Regions from separate parts of the Azospira restricta genome, predicted to be linked through region 2. Evidence: predicted binding sites of a transcription regulator. Region 2 holds the regulator's gene; the other holds the start of a gene.
The links. The regulator sigma-54, encoded in region 2, starts transcription at its own class of promoters, with help from an activator protein. The targets are predictions, from matches to a motif close to TGGCACGCTTNCTGCTNA.
Positions count from the first base shown of each region.

Region 1 (7,782 bases), 770 kb from region 2:
ATCGGCCGGCAGCGTCAGCAGGCGCGGGCCGCGCGCCGCCGCCAGGCGGCCGGCGGCGCAGCCGCCGGCGTGCGTGCAGCCGCCGCAGGCGGTCTCCGCGACCGCGACCAGCGCGCGGCCGCCGGCGATGCGGCGGACGACGCCGCGCACCTCGGCGGCGCCGCTCATCCCGTCCACCCCTCGTCGGCCATCGCCGCGAAGCGGGCGTCGCTGCGCCCGGCGCGCGCCAGCGCGCGCTCGATCCAGGCGACGCCGCCCTCGCGCAGCGCGCGACCGAGGTCGGCGAGCAGCGCGTCGATCGCATCGACCTCGGTGACGCGGATCGGCTGGATGCCGCGCGCGACCAGCTGCTGGATCGCCGAGGCGCCGATCGCCAGCACGTAGACCGCGGCGCAACCGGCGAGGAAATCGACCTTGGCGGCGAGCTTGCCCTCGTTGCCGTCCATCGCCTCGGCGGCGAAGGCGCCGACGCCGACCAGCGTCGCCTTGTCCGGCGCCACGTCGTAGACGACGAAGCCCTCGGCAGCACCGAAATGCTGGTCGACGCGGACGCGGCCGACGGAGGCGAAGGCGACGCGGATCATCGTCGCGGCCGCGGCGTCAGTGCACCGCACCAACTGCAGGCGCCGCGCCGGCGGCGGACTCGTGCGGGCGGGCGTCGCGCCGGTAGGCGGATCGGTAGGGTTCGAGCTCATGGTGTTGGGCCTGCAGCAGGTTGGCGAGGTCGAACAGCGCCTGGCGGGTGCCGCGGTAACCCACCCAGGTGCGGGCGTAGCCGCCGACCAGGTCGTATTGCGGGAAGCCGGCGCGCAACAGGGGCACGCCGAGGCGCTGCGCGCTGCCGAGCGCATGCGAATTGGCGATCAGCAGCTGCGCGTCGCCGGCACGCGCCAGCCGTTCGAGGTCTTCGAGGTCGCCGACCGTCACCTGCTTGAGCGGCAACGCCTCCAGCGCCGGCCCTCGGGCCGGGCTGACCGCGGCGACGAGCTCGGCGCCCATGCCGGCGAGGCAGGCGGCGAGCTGCGCCAGCAGGTCGGGGTCGGCGGCGAGCGCGATGCGCGCGAAGCCGAGCATGAAATGGCAATCGACCATCGCGTCCTGCAGCTGCGCGCGCCGGCGCTCGATTTGCGGCGGCACCGGGCGGCCGGAGATGGCGGCGAGCGCCTGCGTGAATGCGTCGCAGGCGGCCTGCCCCATCAGCCCGGCGAAGCGGTGGTCGGGGACGCCGCTGCGCGCGTGCAGCAGGTCGGCGGCGGCGGCGAGCGAGTCGCCAATCACCAGCGTCGCCGCCGATTCGCCCATCGCCGCGATCTCGGCGCGCTTCGTACCGCCGATCGTCAGCGACGAGAACTCGGCCTCGACCAGATGGCCGTCGAGGGCGTCGCCGAGGTCGGGCAGCACCACCGGGTAGAGGCCGAAGGCCTCGATCCATTCCTTGATCGCCTCGACGTCGCCCGGCGTCAGCATCGACGAGGCGAGCACGTTCACCTGCTTCGGCCGGCGGCCGGCGTGGCGCCCGGCCGGCACCAGCGCATCGACGATCGCCGTCACCGCCGCCGCGTAGCCGCTCTCGAAGCAGCCGAGGTAGTCGGGCGTATTCACCGGCACCACGGCAACGCCGTCATGTTCCGGATGCGCCGCGCGGAATTCGCGCACCGCGCGCCGCAGGTCGCTCCCCTGCGTCTCGGAGAGGCCGGTGCTGAGCAGACCGACGAGGTCCGGGCGGTGCTTCGCGCAGAGCGTGGCGAGCGCCGCGACGACGTTGTCGTCGGCGCCCATGATCGTCGCCACCTGGTCCATCGCCGTCGTCTGCAGCGGGATCGGCTCGCGGAAGTGGCGCACGAAGAAGACCTTGGCGAACGCGGTGCAGCCCTGCGAACCGTGCATCAGCGGCAGGCCGCGGTCGATGCCGAGGAAGGCGAGCGCGGCGCCGACCGGCTGGCTGACCTTGAGCGGGTTGACCGCGAGCGCCTTGCGCGACTGGATGATTTCCGCCATCTCCGTCTCCTACGCGCTGAGCACGGCGCCGGGCCCGCGCGCCGCCGCCCACGGCGCCGGCTGCCGCACCGCCGCCCACACCGGGCTCTCGATCGACAGCGCCAGCTGGCGCGCCAGCTCGACCATGCCGCGGTAGCCGGCGTAGCCGAATTCGCGCTCCTGGTTGATGTCGAGGAAGGGGATGCGTGCCTTCAGCGCCGTGTACAGGTTGCGGCCGCCGGCGATCAGGATGTCGGCGCGGTAGTCGCGGTAGGCCGACAGCAGCGCCTGCGGGCTGCCGTCGTCGATCATCTTCGCGTCCGCCCCCATCAGCTCGCGGATGCGCGCCTTGTCCTCCTCGGTCGACTTCTTGGTGCCGGTGGCGACCACCGTCATGCCGAGGTCCTGCAGCGCGGAGACGATCGACCACGACTTGACGCCGCCGGTGTACAGCAGCACCCGCTTGCCGGCCAGCCGCTGCCGCCACGGTGCGAGCGCGGCGTCGGCCAGCGCCTCCTCGCGGGCGACGACCAGCTCGGTGCGCGCCGCCAGGTCGGGATCGCCGATCAGCGCGGCAAAGCCGCGCAGCGCCGCCGACATGTCGGCGACGCCGTAGAAGCTGCCCTCGAACCAGGGGATGCCGTAGCCTTCCTGCAGCTTGCGCGCGACGTTGAGCAGCGCCTTGGCGCAGACCACCATCGTCGCCTCGGCGCGATGCATCGTCTGCACCTCGGCGAAGCGGGCGTCGCCGGAGAGCGTGGCGAGGATGCGGTAGCCGAGCTCGTCGAACAGCGGCGCGACGTGCCAGAACTCGCCGGCGATGTTGTATTCGCCGATCAGGTTGATGTCGCGGGTCGGCCGCCCGTCGGCGCGCGGCGCCGCCGGCGGCGGCTCGCGCGTGCCGATCACGTGCTTCACCATCGCCTCGCCGGCGAGGCGGTTGCCGAGGTTCTTGGTGCCGTAGAAGCCGGCCGCGTCGACCGGCACCACCGGCGTTCCCCAGCGCGCCGCGGCGGCCTGGCAGACGGCCTCGACGTCGTCGCCGATGAGCGCGGTGACGCAGGTGTTGTAGACGAAGACCGCGGCCGGCGAATAGGTCTCGATGGCCTGCCGGATCGCATGGAACAGCCGTTTCTCGCCGCGGCCCATGACCACGTCGGTCTCGGAGAGGTCGGTGGTCAGGCCGAGGCGGTACAGCGTCGGCCCCGACGAGCGCGTGCCGCGGTTGTCCCACGACGAGCCGGCGCAGGCGATCGGCCCGTGCACGATGTGGGCGACGTCGGCGATCGGCAAGAGCGCGATCTGCGCGCCGTCGAAGGAGCAGCCGCCAGCCGCGGCGCCGGGCTTCGGCCGCGCGCAGCCGGACTTCTCCTTGTGGTTGTGGCTGCAGGCCGGCTCGTCGAGCAGGGCCTGGATTTCGCTGGTCTTCATGCGCTTCTCCGCTGGACTCGTGCACCGTTCAGCAAGATGGATGCCATCGCCAGCACGCTGATTCGCAAGGATTTTCCGAGCGCCGGGCGTGTCGCAAAACCGACAATCGGCGCCTACGCGTCGTCGGCCAGGTCGCGCCGCGGCACGGTCGCCGGGTCGGCGACGATCGGCCGGTAGATCTCGACGCGGTCGCCCGCCTGCAGCGGCGTATCGAGGCGCACCAGGCGGCCGAAGACGCCGACCTTCTGCGCGGCCAGGTCGATCTGCGGGCAGGCCGTGCAGACGCCGGAGCGCTCGATCGCCTCGGCGACGGTGCTGCCGTCCGGCACCTCGAGGTTCAGCCAGAACTGCTGGCCGGGTTCGGAATAGACGACGCCGATCTGCATGGCCCCGCCTCCTCAGCAGCAGCCGGCCGGTGCCGCGGCCGCCGCCGGCCGCGCGCCGCGCCGTTCGAGCAGGCGCTTGCCGGCGAGCATGAAGCCGAGCACCGCGAAGCCGCCGGGCGGCAGGATCATCAGCAGCATGCCGCCGTAGCCGGGCAGCTGCAGTTCGAGGAAGGCGAAGCCCGGGCCGAGCAGGCTGGAAGCCTGCGCGAACAGCGTGCCGGCGCCGAGGAACTCGCGCACCAGCCCGATCGCGGTCAGCGCGCCGGTGAAGCCGAGCCCCATCGCCAACCCGTCGACCGCCGCCGCCAGCGGCCCGGCCTTCACCGCGAAGGCCTCGGCGCGGCCGAGGATCGCGCAATTGACGACGATCAGCGCGATGAACAGGCCGAGCACCTTGTACAGCTCGTGCAGCCAGGCGTTCATCGCCATGTCGACGACGGTGACCAGCCCGGCGATGAGGACGACGAAGACCGGGATGCGCACCTGTGCGCTGACCGTGTGCCGGATCGCCGACACCAGCACGTTGGCGACGACCAGCACGGCGGTGGTCGCCAGCCCCATGCCGAGGCCGTTGGTGCCGCTGCTGGTGACCGCCATCGACGGACACATCGCCAGCAGCTGCGCGAAGACCACGTTCTGCTCCCAAAGACCGTTCCTGACGATGGTGCCGAGCGACATGTTCATGAGGCCTCCCCGAGGATTTCGGCGCGGTGCGCCGCGAAGAACTCCAGCCCGCCCCTGACCGTGCGCACCACCGCGCGCGGCGTGACGGTGGCGCCGGCGAACTGGTCGAAATCGCCGCCGTCCTTCTTCACCGCCCAGCGCTCGGGCACCGGATCGCCCAGCGCACGGCCGTCGAAGGCGCGGATCCAGGCCGACTTGGCGACCTCGATCTTGTCGCCGAGGCCCGGCGTTTCGGCGTGCTTGACGACGCGCACGCCGAGCGCGCGGCCGTCGCGGTCGACGCCGATCAAGAGCTGGATGTCGGCGGCGTAGCCGCGGCCGGCGAGCTTGAACACCGCACCCTCGACCCGGCCGCTGCGGCGCACGCGGTAGACCGTCACCGTCCCGCCGTCGCGCGGCAGCACCAGCGTGTCGCGCAGGAAGTCGTTGTCGGCGAAGCCGGGCGGCAGCACCTCGGCGAGCGAGTCGCGCAGGTCCTTCGCCTCGGCGGCGGCGATCGGCGCACGCGTGGCGGCGGCGGCGAAGGCCAGCGCGGCACTGGCGACCAGCGCGATCGCGCCGAGCAGCAGCGGCTGGTAGGCGAGCCGCTCGCGCAACTGTTCGAGCCTCATCGCCGCAGCTCCCCGGCCGGCACGTCGCGCGGCCGGCCGCGGCGGTCACGGCCGAGGATGCGCGGCCGCAGCAGGCGGTCGATCACCGGCGTCAGGCCGTTCATCAGCAGCACCGCGAAGGCCATCCCCTCCGGGTAGCCGCCCCAGCTGCGGATGATCCAGCTGAGCAGGCCGACGCCGACGCCGAAGACGAGGCGGCCGGCCGGCGTCGCCGGCGAGGTGACGTAGTCGGTGGCGATGAAGAAGGCACCGAGGATCGCCGCGCCGGACAGCAGGTGGCTGGCGGCATCGAGGTAGCGCGCCGGGTCGACCGCATGCGCGATCGCCGCCGGCAGCGCGAGGCCGGCGAGCACGCCGAGCGGCGCGTGCCAGCGGATGACGCCGACGGCGAGCAGGTAGAGGCCGCCGGCGAAGAGCAGCAGCGCGCCGGCCTCGCCGAAGCTGCCGGCGCGCTCGCCGAGCCACGAGAGGGTCGGCGCCGCCGGCCCGGCCAGCGCCTGGGCGAGGTCGGCGCCGCGCGACAGCTCGGTCTTGGCGTGGCCGAGCAGCGTCGCGCTGGTCAGCGCGTCGGGGACCGGCGCGCCGCCGAGAAAGCGCTGCAGGCTGTCGACGAAACCGGGTGCCGGCGCCGCCAGCGGCGCCACCCATTGCGTCAGCGGCAGCGGGAAGGAAACCAGCAGCGCGACGCGGGCGACCATCGCCGGGTTGAAGACGTTCTGGCCGAGGCCGCCGAAGACCTGCTTGGCGACGACGATGGCGATGAAGCCACCGATCACCGCCACCCACCACGGCGCCCATGGCGGCAGCGTCAGCGCCAGCAGCCAGCCGGTCAGCACCGCCGAGCCGTCGCGCAGCACGGCGGCCGGCCGCGGCGCGCCGGCCAGGCGCAGCGCCAGCGCCTCCCAGCCGACGCAGGCGAGGATGGTCAGCAGCCACAGGAAGAACGACGGCCAGCCGTACAGCCAGAAGCCGTGCAGCGTCGCCGGCAGCAGCGCGAGCTGGACGTGCAGCATCGCGCGGGCGACGCTGCCGCCGCCGTGCGCGTGCGGCGCGGCGGTGGCGGACGATAGTTGCGGGTTCATGCCGGTTCTCCTGCATCGGCGCGCGCCGCGGCCTGCTGCGCGGCGCGCTCGGCCTTGCGCCGGGCCGCCGCCGCGGCCTTCTCGCGCGCCTCGCGTTCAAGGCGCTGCTGGCGCTGCGTGGCGAGCTTGCGCGTGGCCTCGCCGCGCAAGCGCGCCCGTTCGCGCGCGGCGAGCTCGCCCTTGGCGTGCTGGAAGTACTGCACCAGCGGGATATGCGACGGGCAGACGTAGGCGCAGCAGCCGCAGGAAATGCAGTCGGCGAGGCCGATCGCCGCCGCCGCGTCGAGCGCGTCGTTGCGGATGCGCGCCGCCATCTCCAGCGGCAACAGCCCGACTGGGCAGGCGCGCACGCAGGCAGCGCAGCGGATGCACGGCCCTTCGCCGGCGGCAGCGACCTCGTCGGCGGCGAGCGCGAGGATGCCGCTGGTGCCCTTCACCACCGGCACCCGCCAGTGCGGAATCTCGCTGCCCATCATCGGCCCGCCGACCAGGCGGCGGGCGAGACCGAGGCCGTCGCCCTTCAGTCCGCCGGCGAAAGCGAGCACCTCGGCGGCCAGCGTGCCAAGGCGGACCTCGACGTTGCCGGGCGCGGCCACGCAGCCGCCGTTGACCGTGATCAGCCGCGAGATCAGCGGCTTCCCGTCGCGGATCGCGGCGCGCACCGCGAGCGCGGTACCGACGTTGTGCACGATCACGCCGGCGTCGGCCGGACGGCCGTCGGCCGGGACCTCGATGCCGGTCAGCGTCTGGATCAGCTGTTTCTCGGAGCCCATCGGATAGCGCGCCGGCACGCGCCGCACCGCGATCTCCGGGAAGGGCGCGGCGGCCGCGGCCATCGCCGCCAGCGCCTCCGGCTTGTTGTCCTCGATGCCGACCAGCACGCGGCGGGCGCCGCTGGCGTGGCGCATGATGCGGATGCCGTCGACGATGCCGGCGGCGGCGTCGCGCATCAGCCGGTCGTCGCAGGACAGGTAGGGCTCGCATTCGCTGCCGTTGATGAGCAGCGTCGCCACCCCGGCGCGCGCCGCGCCGGCGAGCTTCACCGCCGACGGGAAGGCGGCGCCGCCGAGGCCGACGACGCCGGCGGCGGCGACGCGGCGGCCGATCTCGTCGGGCGCCAGCGCGAACGGATCGGTGCTGCCGGCGAGCGCGCCCCATTCGTCGGCGCCGTCGGCGTCGACGATGATCGCCGGCAGCGCCAGCCCGGACGGGTGCGGCGCGGTGACCTCGCCGACCGCGGCGACGGTGCCCGAGGTCGGCGCATGCAGCGGCGCCGACACCGCGCCCTGCGCCGCGGCCAGCAGTTCCCCTTTCTTCACCCGCTGCCCGACCCGCACCACCGGCCGCGCCGGCGCGCCGAGGTGCTGCTGCAGCGGCAGGTAGAGGCGCGCCGGCACCGGCATCACGCGCACCGGCGCGTCGGCGGCAGGGCGCTTGCGGTCGTCCGGGTGCACGCCCCAGTCGTTGCCGAACCAGTCCTTCAACGAAGTCAGGATGCCCATGTCGTCCTCACGCGGCGAGCGGCTTCGGCATCACCCAGTGCTGCAGCGTCGGCGGCACCGGCTGCAGCAGCAGCGCCTCGGTCGGGCACTTGTCGACGCAGCTGCCGCA
Region 1 covers NZ_CP064781.1:1,348,732-1,356,513, reverse strand. Annotated here, with positions in the region: gene IWH25_RS06610 (SoxR reducing system RseC family protein) at 1-168, opposite strand, end outside; gene IWH25_RS06605 (NifB/NifX family molybdenum-iron cluster-binding protein) at 165-584, opposite strand; gene nifN (nitrogenase iron-molybdenum cofactor biosynthesis protein NifN) at 601-1,998, opposite strand; gene nifE (nitrogenase iron-molybdenum cofactor biosynthesis protein NifE) at 2,008-3,408, opposite strand; gene IWH25_RS06590 (RnfH family protein) at 3,522-3,794, opposite strand; gene IWH25_RS06585 (electron transport complex subunit E) at 3,807-4,472, opposite strand; gene IWH25_RS06580 (RnfABCDGE type electron transport complex subunit G) at 4,475-5,089, opposite strand; gene IWH25_RS06575 (RnfABCDGE type electron transport complex subunit D) at 5,086-6,171, opposite strand; gene rsxC (electron transport complex subunit RsxC) at 6,168-7,673, opposite strand; gene IWH25_RS06565 (RnfABCDGE type electron transport complex subunit B) at 7,681-7,782, opposite strand, start outside.
Region 1: a site for sigma-54 is predicted at 3,437-3,454, ahead of nifE (nitrogenase iron-molybdenum cofactor biosynthesis protein NifE). Genes of this name have one in related genera too.

Region 2 (7,782 bases):
GGGAATCTCAGCTGACGAACAACCGGCGGGCGGCTTCGGCGTCGGGGGCGGCCAGCAGCGCGTCGCGGAACTCGCGGTCGGAGAAGCGCTGGGCGAGCTCGGAAAGAATCTGCAGGTGCAGTTCGTTGGCCTGCTCCGGAACGAGCAGCACGAACAGCAGCGACACCGGCTTGCCGTCCGGCGAATCGAAGGGCACCGGCGTGGTCAGGCGCAGGAAGGCGCCGCGGGCGTCCTTCAGCCCCTTGATGCGGCCGTGCGGGATGGCGACGCCCTGGCCGAGTCCGGTCGAGCCGAGCTTTTCGCGCGCGAACAGGCTGTCGAAGACGGTCGCCCGGGCGATGCCGTGGTGGTTCTCGAAAATCAGGCCGGCCTGCTCGAAGACCCGTTTCTTGCTGCCGGCATCGAGGTCGAGAAGGATGTTCTCGACGGGCAGGAGGTTGGCGATGAGGCTCATGCTGCGGGAGAGCTTTCAGGCGGCGGGAAGGAAGGTTGCGGGAGGGCCGTCGCGGGGAGCGGATTTCCGGCGACGGCCGCGAAGCGTCGATTATCTCATTCGGCCAGCGTGCGGGCGGCTGCCTTGTCGCTGCGATGATGATCCTGGACCTTCTGCTTGTACTTCTGGACCTGGCGGTCGAGCTTGTCGACCAGGATGTCGATCGCTGCGTACAGGTCGCCGTCGTCGGCCTCGACGAAGATGTCCTTGCCACGGACGTGCACCGTGACTTCGGCCTTCTGCTTCAGCTTCTCCACGGTGAGGATCACGTTCACGTCGATCACGTGGTCGAAGTGGCGCGTGACGCGCTCGAGTTTGCCCGTCACATAGTCGCGGATCGCCGGCGTCACTTCGAGGTGGTGTCCACTGATCTGCAGGTTCATGGTGAGACTCCTTTCACAGGCTCTTGCGTAGATTGACCGGCGGGATGTTCAGCGCTTCACGATATTTTGCAATCGTTCGTCGCGCCACGACAATCCCCTGCTGGCCAAGGATTTCCGCTATCTGGCTGTCAGATAGCGGTTTTTTCGCATCTTCGGCACCCACCAGCTGCTTGATCAGCGCACGGATCGCGGTGGCCGAGCAGGCGCCGCCGGTATCGGTGGCGACATGGCTGCCGAAGAAGTATTTCAGTTCGAAGATGCCGCGCGGGGTGGCCATGTATTTCTGCGTCGTTACCCGCGATACGGTCGATTCGTGCAGGCCGAGGATGTCGGCAATCTCGCGCAGCACCAGCGGCCGCATCGCTACCTCGCCATGTTCGAAGAACTGGCGCTGGCGGTCAACGATCGTCTGCGACACGCGCTGGATGGTGTCGAAGCGCTGCTGCACGTTCTTGATCAGCCAGCGCGCTTCCTGCAGCTGGCCGGAGAGTCCCGAGCCGCGCTGGCCGGCGAGCACCTCGGCGTAGAGGCGGTTGATGCGCAGGCGCGGGTAGGCGTCGGGGTTGATGCTCGCCCGCCACTGGTTGCGCACCTTCTTCACGATCACGTCGGGGATGATGTAGCGTGCGTCGAGCGGCGCGAACTGGGCGCCGGGGCGCGGGTTGAGGCCCTTGATCAGTGCGTGCGCGGCGCGCAGCAGGTCGTCGTCGCAGCCGGCCAGCTTCTTGATGCGGGCGAAGTCGCGGGCGGCGAGCAATTCCAGATGCTGGCGGACGATGACCAGCGCCAGGTCGCGCACGGGATCGGCGGGGAGCGCCGTCAGCTGCAGCGACAGGCATTCCTGCGCGTTGCGCGCGCCGACGCCGGTCGGGTCGAAGTGCTGCAGGTGCTTCAGCGCGATCTGCAGTTCCTCGGGCTCGATCTCCAGTTCGGGCGGCATGATCTCGGCCAGTTCGTCGAGCGTCTGCGACAGGTAGCCGTCCTCGTCGAGGGCCTCGATCAGCACGCGCACCAGCATGCGGTCGCGGTCGGGCAGCGGCGTCAGGCCGAGCTGCCAGATCAGGTGGTCGGAGAGCGAGGTGGTCGCCGCCTGGATGTCCTGGTAATCGCCGTCCTCGTCGCTGCCGCCGCTGCCGGACGAGCCGGTTCCCGGACTGCCGTCGCCGGGCCAGCCTTCGTCGTCGGTGTTCGGGCGAACCTCGTCGCTGCTGCCGGCCTCGCCTTCGCCGCCGGCCTCAGCGGCCGGCTCGCGTTCGCTGGTGCTGCTCGACGACGGTGCCGGGACGAAATTGTCCTCATCCTCTCGCTCGAGCAGCGGGTTCTCGAGCAGGAACTTTTCCAGCTCCTGATTGAGCTCAAGCGTCGACAGCTGCAGCAGCCGGATCGACTGCTGCAGTTGCGGGGTCAACGCAAGGTGCTGCGAGAGCTTGAGCTGGAGAGCGGGTCTCATGCGCGGCGCGGGACGGCCGGAGTTGCTGTTTCTGTTTTCGGATCAGAGGCGGAAGTTCTCGCCCAGATAGACTTTTCGGACGTCTTCATTATAGATGATTTCGTCCGGGTGGCCCGAAGCAAGTACCGAGCCTTCGTTGATGATGTAGGCCCGGTCGCAGATGCCCAGCGTCTCGCGCACGTTGTGGTCGGTGATCAGCACGCCGATGTTGCGTTCCTTCAGGAAGCGGATGATCTTCTGGATTTCCAGCACGGCGATCGGGTCGACGCCGGCGAAGGGCTCGTCGAGCAGGATGAAGCGCGGCTGCGTCGCCAGCGCGCGGGCGATCTCGACGCGGCGGCGCTCGCCGCCGGACAGCGAGGCGGCCGAGTTGTTGCGGATGTGCGTGATGTGCAGTTCTTCGAGCAGGTCCTCCAGCCGGCGCAGGATTTCTTCCTTGGGCAGGTCCTGCAGCTCAAGCACGGCCTGGATGTTCTCGGTGACGCTCAGCTTGCGGAACACCGAGGCCTCCTGCGGCAGGTAGGAGACGCCCATCTGCGCGCGGCGGTGGATCGGGAGATGGGTGATCTTGGTGTCGTCGATGTAGACGTCGCCGCCGTCGGAAGCGACCAGGCCGACGATCATGTAGAAGGTGGTGGTCTTGCCGGCGCCGTTCGGGCCGAGCAGGCCGACCACCTCGCCGCTGCCGACCTCGAAGGAGACGTCGTGCACGACGGTGCGCTTCTTGTAGCGCTTGTTCAGGTTGTGGGCGCTGAGCTTGCTCTTCGGCTGGTCCGGCATGGCTATTCTTCTTCCTGTTCGTTGCCTTCGCCGCGCAGCACGCGGCGGATCACGCCGCCGGCGAATCCCCGGTGCATCAGGTAGCGGGTCTGCTTGGCCCGCTCGGCGGCATCAGCCGGGAGTGTACCGAACTTCCGCCGCCAAATCGCCTGCGCGCGCGCCAGCTCGTCGCCGGCGGCGGCCAGCGCCTCGTCGGCGACTTCGCCGGCGACGCCCTGCTGCTTCAGCTCCTGCGCCAGCCGGGCATTGCCGTAGCGGGCGCTGCGGCCGGCGACGCGCATCTCGGCGTAGCGCGCGTCGGACAGCAGGCGGCGCCCGGCCAGCTCGTCGAGCAGCGCGTCGAGGGCTTCCTCGGATTCGGCGTGCGGCGCCAGCTTCTTCCTGAGCTCGGCGCGCGCATGGTCTCGCCGCGCCAGCAGGCGCAGCGCGCGCTGGCGCAGCTCGTCCATCGCTCAGGCCTCGGCGGCCTCCAGCGGGCGCGGCGAGGCGACGCCGACGGCTTCGCGGACGCGGGCTTCGATTTCCTGCGCGATCGCCGGGTTGGCCTTCAGGAATTCGCGCGCGTTGTCCTTGCCCTGGCCGATCTTCTCGCCCTTGTAGGCATACCAGGCGCCGGACTTGTCGACCAGCTTGTGGGCGACGCCGAGCTCGATGATCTCGCCCTCGCGTGAGGTGCCCTCGCCGTAGAGGATGTCGAAGATCGCCTCCTTGAACGGCGGCGAGACCTTGTTCTTGACCACCTTGACCTTGGTTTCGTTGCCGATCACCTCGTCGCCCTTCTTGATCGAGCCGATGCGGCGGATGTCGAGGCGCACCGAGGCGTAGAACTTGAGCGCGTTGCCGCCGGTGGTGGTCTCCGGCGAGCCGAACATGACGCCGATCTTCATCCGGATCTGGTTGATGAAGATCACCAGCGTGTTCGTCTTCTTGATGTTGGCGGTGAGCTTGCGCAGCGCCTGGCTCATCAGGCGGGCGTGCAGGCCGACCATCTGGTCGCCCATCTCGCCCTCGATCTCGGCGCGCGGGGTGAGCGCGGCGACCGAGTCGATGACGATCACGTCGACGCCGCCCGAGCGGACCAGCATGTCGGCGATTTCCAGCGCCTGCTCGCCGGTGTCCGGCTGCGAGATCAGCAGGTCGTTCAGGTTCACGCCGAGCTTCTGCGCGTAGGACGGGTCGAGCGCGTGCTCGGCGTCGATGAAGGCGGCGGTGCCGCCCATCTTCTGCATTTCGGCGACGACCTGCAGCGTCAGCGTCGTCTTGCCCGACGATTCCGGGCCGTAGATCTCGACGACGCGGCCGCGCGGCAGGCCGCCGATGCCGAGCGCGATGTCGAGGCCGAGCGAGCCGGTGGAGACGACCTGGATGTCGTGCTCGACGCTGCCCTCGCCCATCTTCATGATCGAGCCCTTGCCGAACTGCTTCTCGATTTGCGCCAGTGCGGCGGCCAGTGCCTTTGCCTTGTTGTCGTCCATTTCTCGTCCTTGTCAGAGGTTGCGCGGATTATCGCACGGCGCCGAAACGCCCCCATGCAGCGCTTACTGTGATTGCATACAGTGTAAGTATATACAGTATTTCGTGCTTGTCGAGCGCTTCAGGCACGCATCGGCGCGAAGCGTGCCAGCAGGCCGCGCAGCGCATGCGCGACCGAAGCGCGGCGCACTGCTGCGCGGTCGCCGGGGAAGTGGCAGGTCTCGCTGGCGGTCAGATCGTCCGGTCCGGCCCAGGCGAAGCACACGGTGCCGACCGGCTTTTCCGGCGAGCCGCCGCTGGGACCGGCGACGCCGGAGATGGCGAGCGCCCACTGCGCCCGGCTGTGCCGCAGCGCGCCCTGGGCCATTTCGATCGCCGCCGGTTCGCTGACCGCGCCATGGCGGACCAGCGTCTTCCGGCTCACCCCGAGCATGTCGACCTTGGCCTCGTTCGAGTAGGTGACGAAGCCGCGATCGAACCAGGCCGAGCTGCCGGCGATGGTCGTCACGCACTGCGACACCCAGCCGCCGGTGCAGGATTCGGCGGTGGCGAGGACTTCGCCGCGCTCCAGCAGGCGGGCACCGACGGCGGCGGCGAGGCGGTCGAGTTCTCCGTCCATCAGGTCAGGATGAACTTCAGCAGCGCCAGGCACAGCACGGTGTAGGCGGCGGCGAAGACGTCGTCGGTCATGACGCCGAAGCCGTTCTTGATGCGGTCGAAATTGCACGCCGGCGGCGGCTTGACGATGTCGAAGAAGCGGAACAGGAAGAAGGCGACGATCCACCACAGCCAGCCTGCCGGTGCCAGGAAGAGGACGAACCAGAAGGGCACCACCTCGTCCCAGACGATGCTGCCGTGGTCGGCCTCGCCCAGCGCCTTGCCGGTGGTGTTGCAGGCGACGATGCCGAACAGGTAGCAGGTGACGAGGAACAGCGCGAAGCCGAGGTCGTCGAACCACGGCCGGAGCAGCGGGTACGAAAAGAGCGCGAAGAGCGTGCCGATGGTGCCCGGCGCCCATGGCGAGAGGCCGCTGCCGAAGCCGCAGGCGATCAGGTGCGCCGGGTGGCGGAACAGGAAGGACGGCGGCGGCGGCGTCGATTTCTTAAGCAAAGTGATCGAATCCCTTGTGGGTGACGGGCAGCGGCTGGCCGTCGGCGTCGAGCAGGCGGACATCGGCGACCGGTCGCTCGCCGCTGGCGACGGTACGGCCGATGCGCCACAGCGGCAGGTCGAGTTCGGCGGCGAGCATCACCACCCGCTGGCGGGCGGCGGGCGGCGTCGTGAAGCACAGTTCGTAGTCGTCGCCGCCGGCGAGCTGGCATTCGCGGGCGAGCTTCGGCTCGGCAGCGGGCGGCAGCAGCGGGAACTGGCCTTCGTACAGGTCGGCGGCGAGGCCGGAGCGCTCGAGGATGTGGCCGAGGTCGGCGACGAGACCATCGGAGACGTCGATCGCGGCGCTCGCCAGGCCGCGCAGCTTCAGTCCCAGCTCGATGCGCGGCAGCGGCCGCTGCAGCGCCGCGACGCAGCGTTGCACCAGCGCCGCGGGCAGCGTCGTCCGGCCCTGCAGGTGGGCCAGCCCGAGGGCGGCGAGGCCCGGCTGGCCGGAGACCCAGACGTCGTCGTCGGCCTGTGCACCGTCGCGGCGCAGCGCGGCGCCGGCCGGCAGCTCGCCGATCGCGGTGACGCACAGGTTGCGCGGGCCGCGCGTCGTGTCGCCGCCGATCACGTCGGCGCCGTAGCGTTGGGCGCAGCTGAAGAAGCCGCCGGCAAAGGCGGCGATCCAGGCATCGTCGGCCGCCGGCAGCGCGCCGGCGAGCAGCACCCAGCGCGGCGCGGCGCCCATCGCGGCGAGATCGGAGAGGTTGACCGCCAGCGTCTTCCAGCCGAGCTGGCCGGGGTCGGTGCCGGGCAGGAAGTGCGTGCCCTCGACCAGCATGTCGGTGGTGATCGCCAGCTCCATCCCCGGCGCAGGGCGGACCAGTGCGCAGTCGTCGCCCGGGCCGAGCACCGCCGACGGCGTGGCGCGCGTGAAATGGCGTGCGATCAGCTCAAACTCGGAGGGCACGTCGGCGCTTGCTTATTTGCCGCGCTGGCGGGCTTCGACCTCGACCGGGCGCAGTTTCGCCGCCAGCTTGTCGAGCACGCCGTTCACGTACTTGTGGCCGTCGGTGCCGCCGTAGGACTTGGCCAGCTCGATCGCCTCGTTGATCACCACGCGGTAGGGCGTTTCCGGGTGCGCCTGCAGTTCGTAGGCGCCGACCATCAGGATGCAGGCCTCGATCGGCGACAGCTCGTCGAACTTGCGGTCGAGGTAGGGTTGCAGCGCCTCGCGCAACGGCTCCTGCAGCTTCAGCGAGCCGCGCAGCAGGCCGAGGAAGAAGTTGCGGTCGGCCTTGTCGAAGCCGGCGACGTCCTGCAGGTGCGCTTCGATCGCCGCTTCGTCGGCACCGCCGACGCGCCACTGGTAGAGGCCCTGCAGCGCGAACTCGCGGGCGCGGCGGCGCGGCGACTTGCTGGTGCCGGCACTCTTGCCGCTGGCGCCTTTGTGCTTGGCGGCGCCTTTTTCGTTGTTTTCGCTCATGTTCACTCCGTCAGTGCGCGCAGCAGGTTGGCCATCTCGACCGCTGCCTGGGCGCAGTCGGCGCCCTTCTGCTGCATGCGGGCGAGCGCCTGGTCGTCGTTCTCGCAGGTGAGGATGCCGTTGGCGACCGGGATGCCGGTGTCGAGCTGCACCTCCATTACCGCGCGGCAGGAATCGTTGGACACCACCTCGAAGTGGTAGGTCTCGCCGCGGATCACCGCGCCGAGCGCGACCAGCGCGTCGAAGGTGCCGCTCTGCGCCATCGTCTGCAGCACCAGCGGGATTTCCAGCGCGCCGGGAACGGTGGCGATGGTGATGTCGGACGGGGCGACGCCGAGCTTCTTCAGTTCGGCAGTGCACGAGGAGAGCAGCCCCTCGCAGATGTCGAGGTTGAAGCGGGCCATCACCACGCCGACGCGGAGGCCGGCGCCGTTGAGATTCTGGGCGAGTTCGTAGATGTCGTCGTAGCGGGGCATGTCAGAGTTCCGAGGGAGAGGCGGCGTAGCCGGTGACTTCGAGGTCGAAGCCGGTCATCGACGGCATCTTGCGCGGGCTGGCCAAGAGTTTCATGCGGCCGACGCCGAGGTTCTTGAGGATCTGCGCGCCGATGCCGTAGATGCGC
Region 2 covers NZ_CP064781.1:583,327-591,108, reverse strand. Annotated here, with positions in the region: gene ptsN (PTS IIA-like nitrogen regulatory protein PtsN) at 8-454, opposite strand; gene hpf (ribosome hibernation-promoting factor, HPF/YfiA family) at 550-876, opposite strand; gene IWH25_RS02800 (RNA polymerase factor sigma-54) at 890-2,326, opposite strand; gene lptB (LPS export ABC transporter ATP-binding protein) at 2,369-3,106, opposite strand; gene recX (recombination regulator RecX) at 3,109-3,555, opposite strand; gene recA (recombinase RecA) at 3,559-4,581, opposite strand; gene pncC (nicotinamide-nucleotide amidase) at 4,701-5,198, opposite strand; gene IWH25_RS02775 (phosphatidylglycerophosphatase A family protein) at 5,198-5,689, opposite strand; gene thiL (thiamine-phosphate kinase) at 5,682-6,644, opposite strand; gene nusB (transcription antitermination factor NusB) at 6,657-7,160, opposite strand; gene ribH (6,7-dimethyl-8-ribityllumazine synthase) at 7,163-7,636, opposite strand; gene ribBA (bifunctional 3,4-dihydroxy-2-butanone-4-phosphate synthase/GTP cyclohydrolase II) at 7,638-7,782, opposite strand, start outside.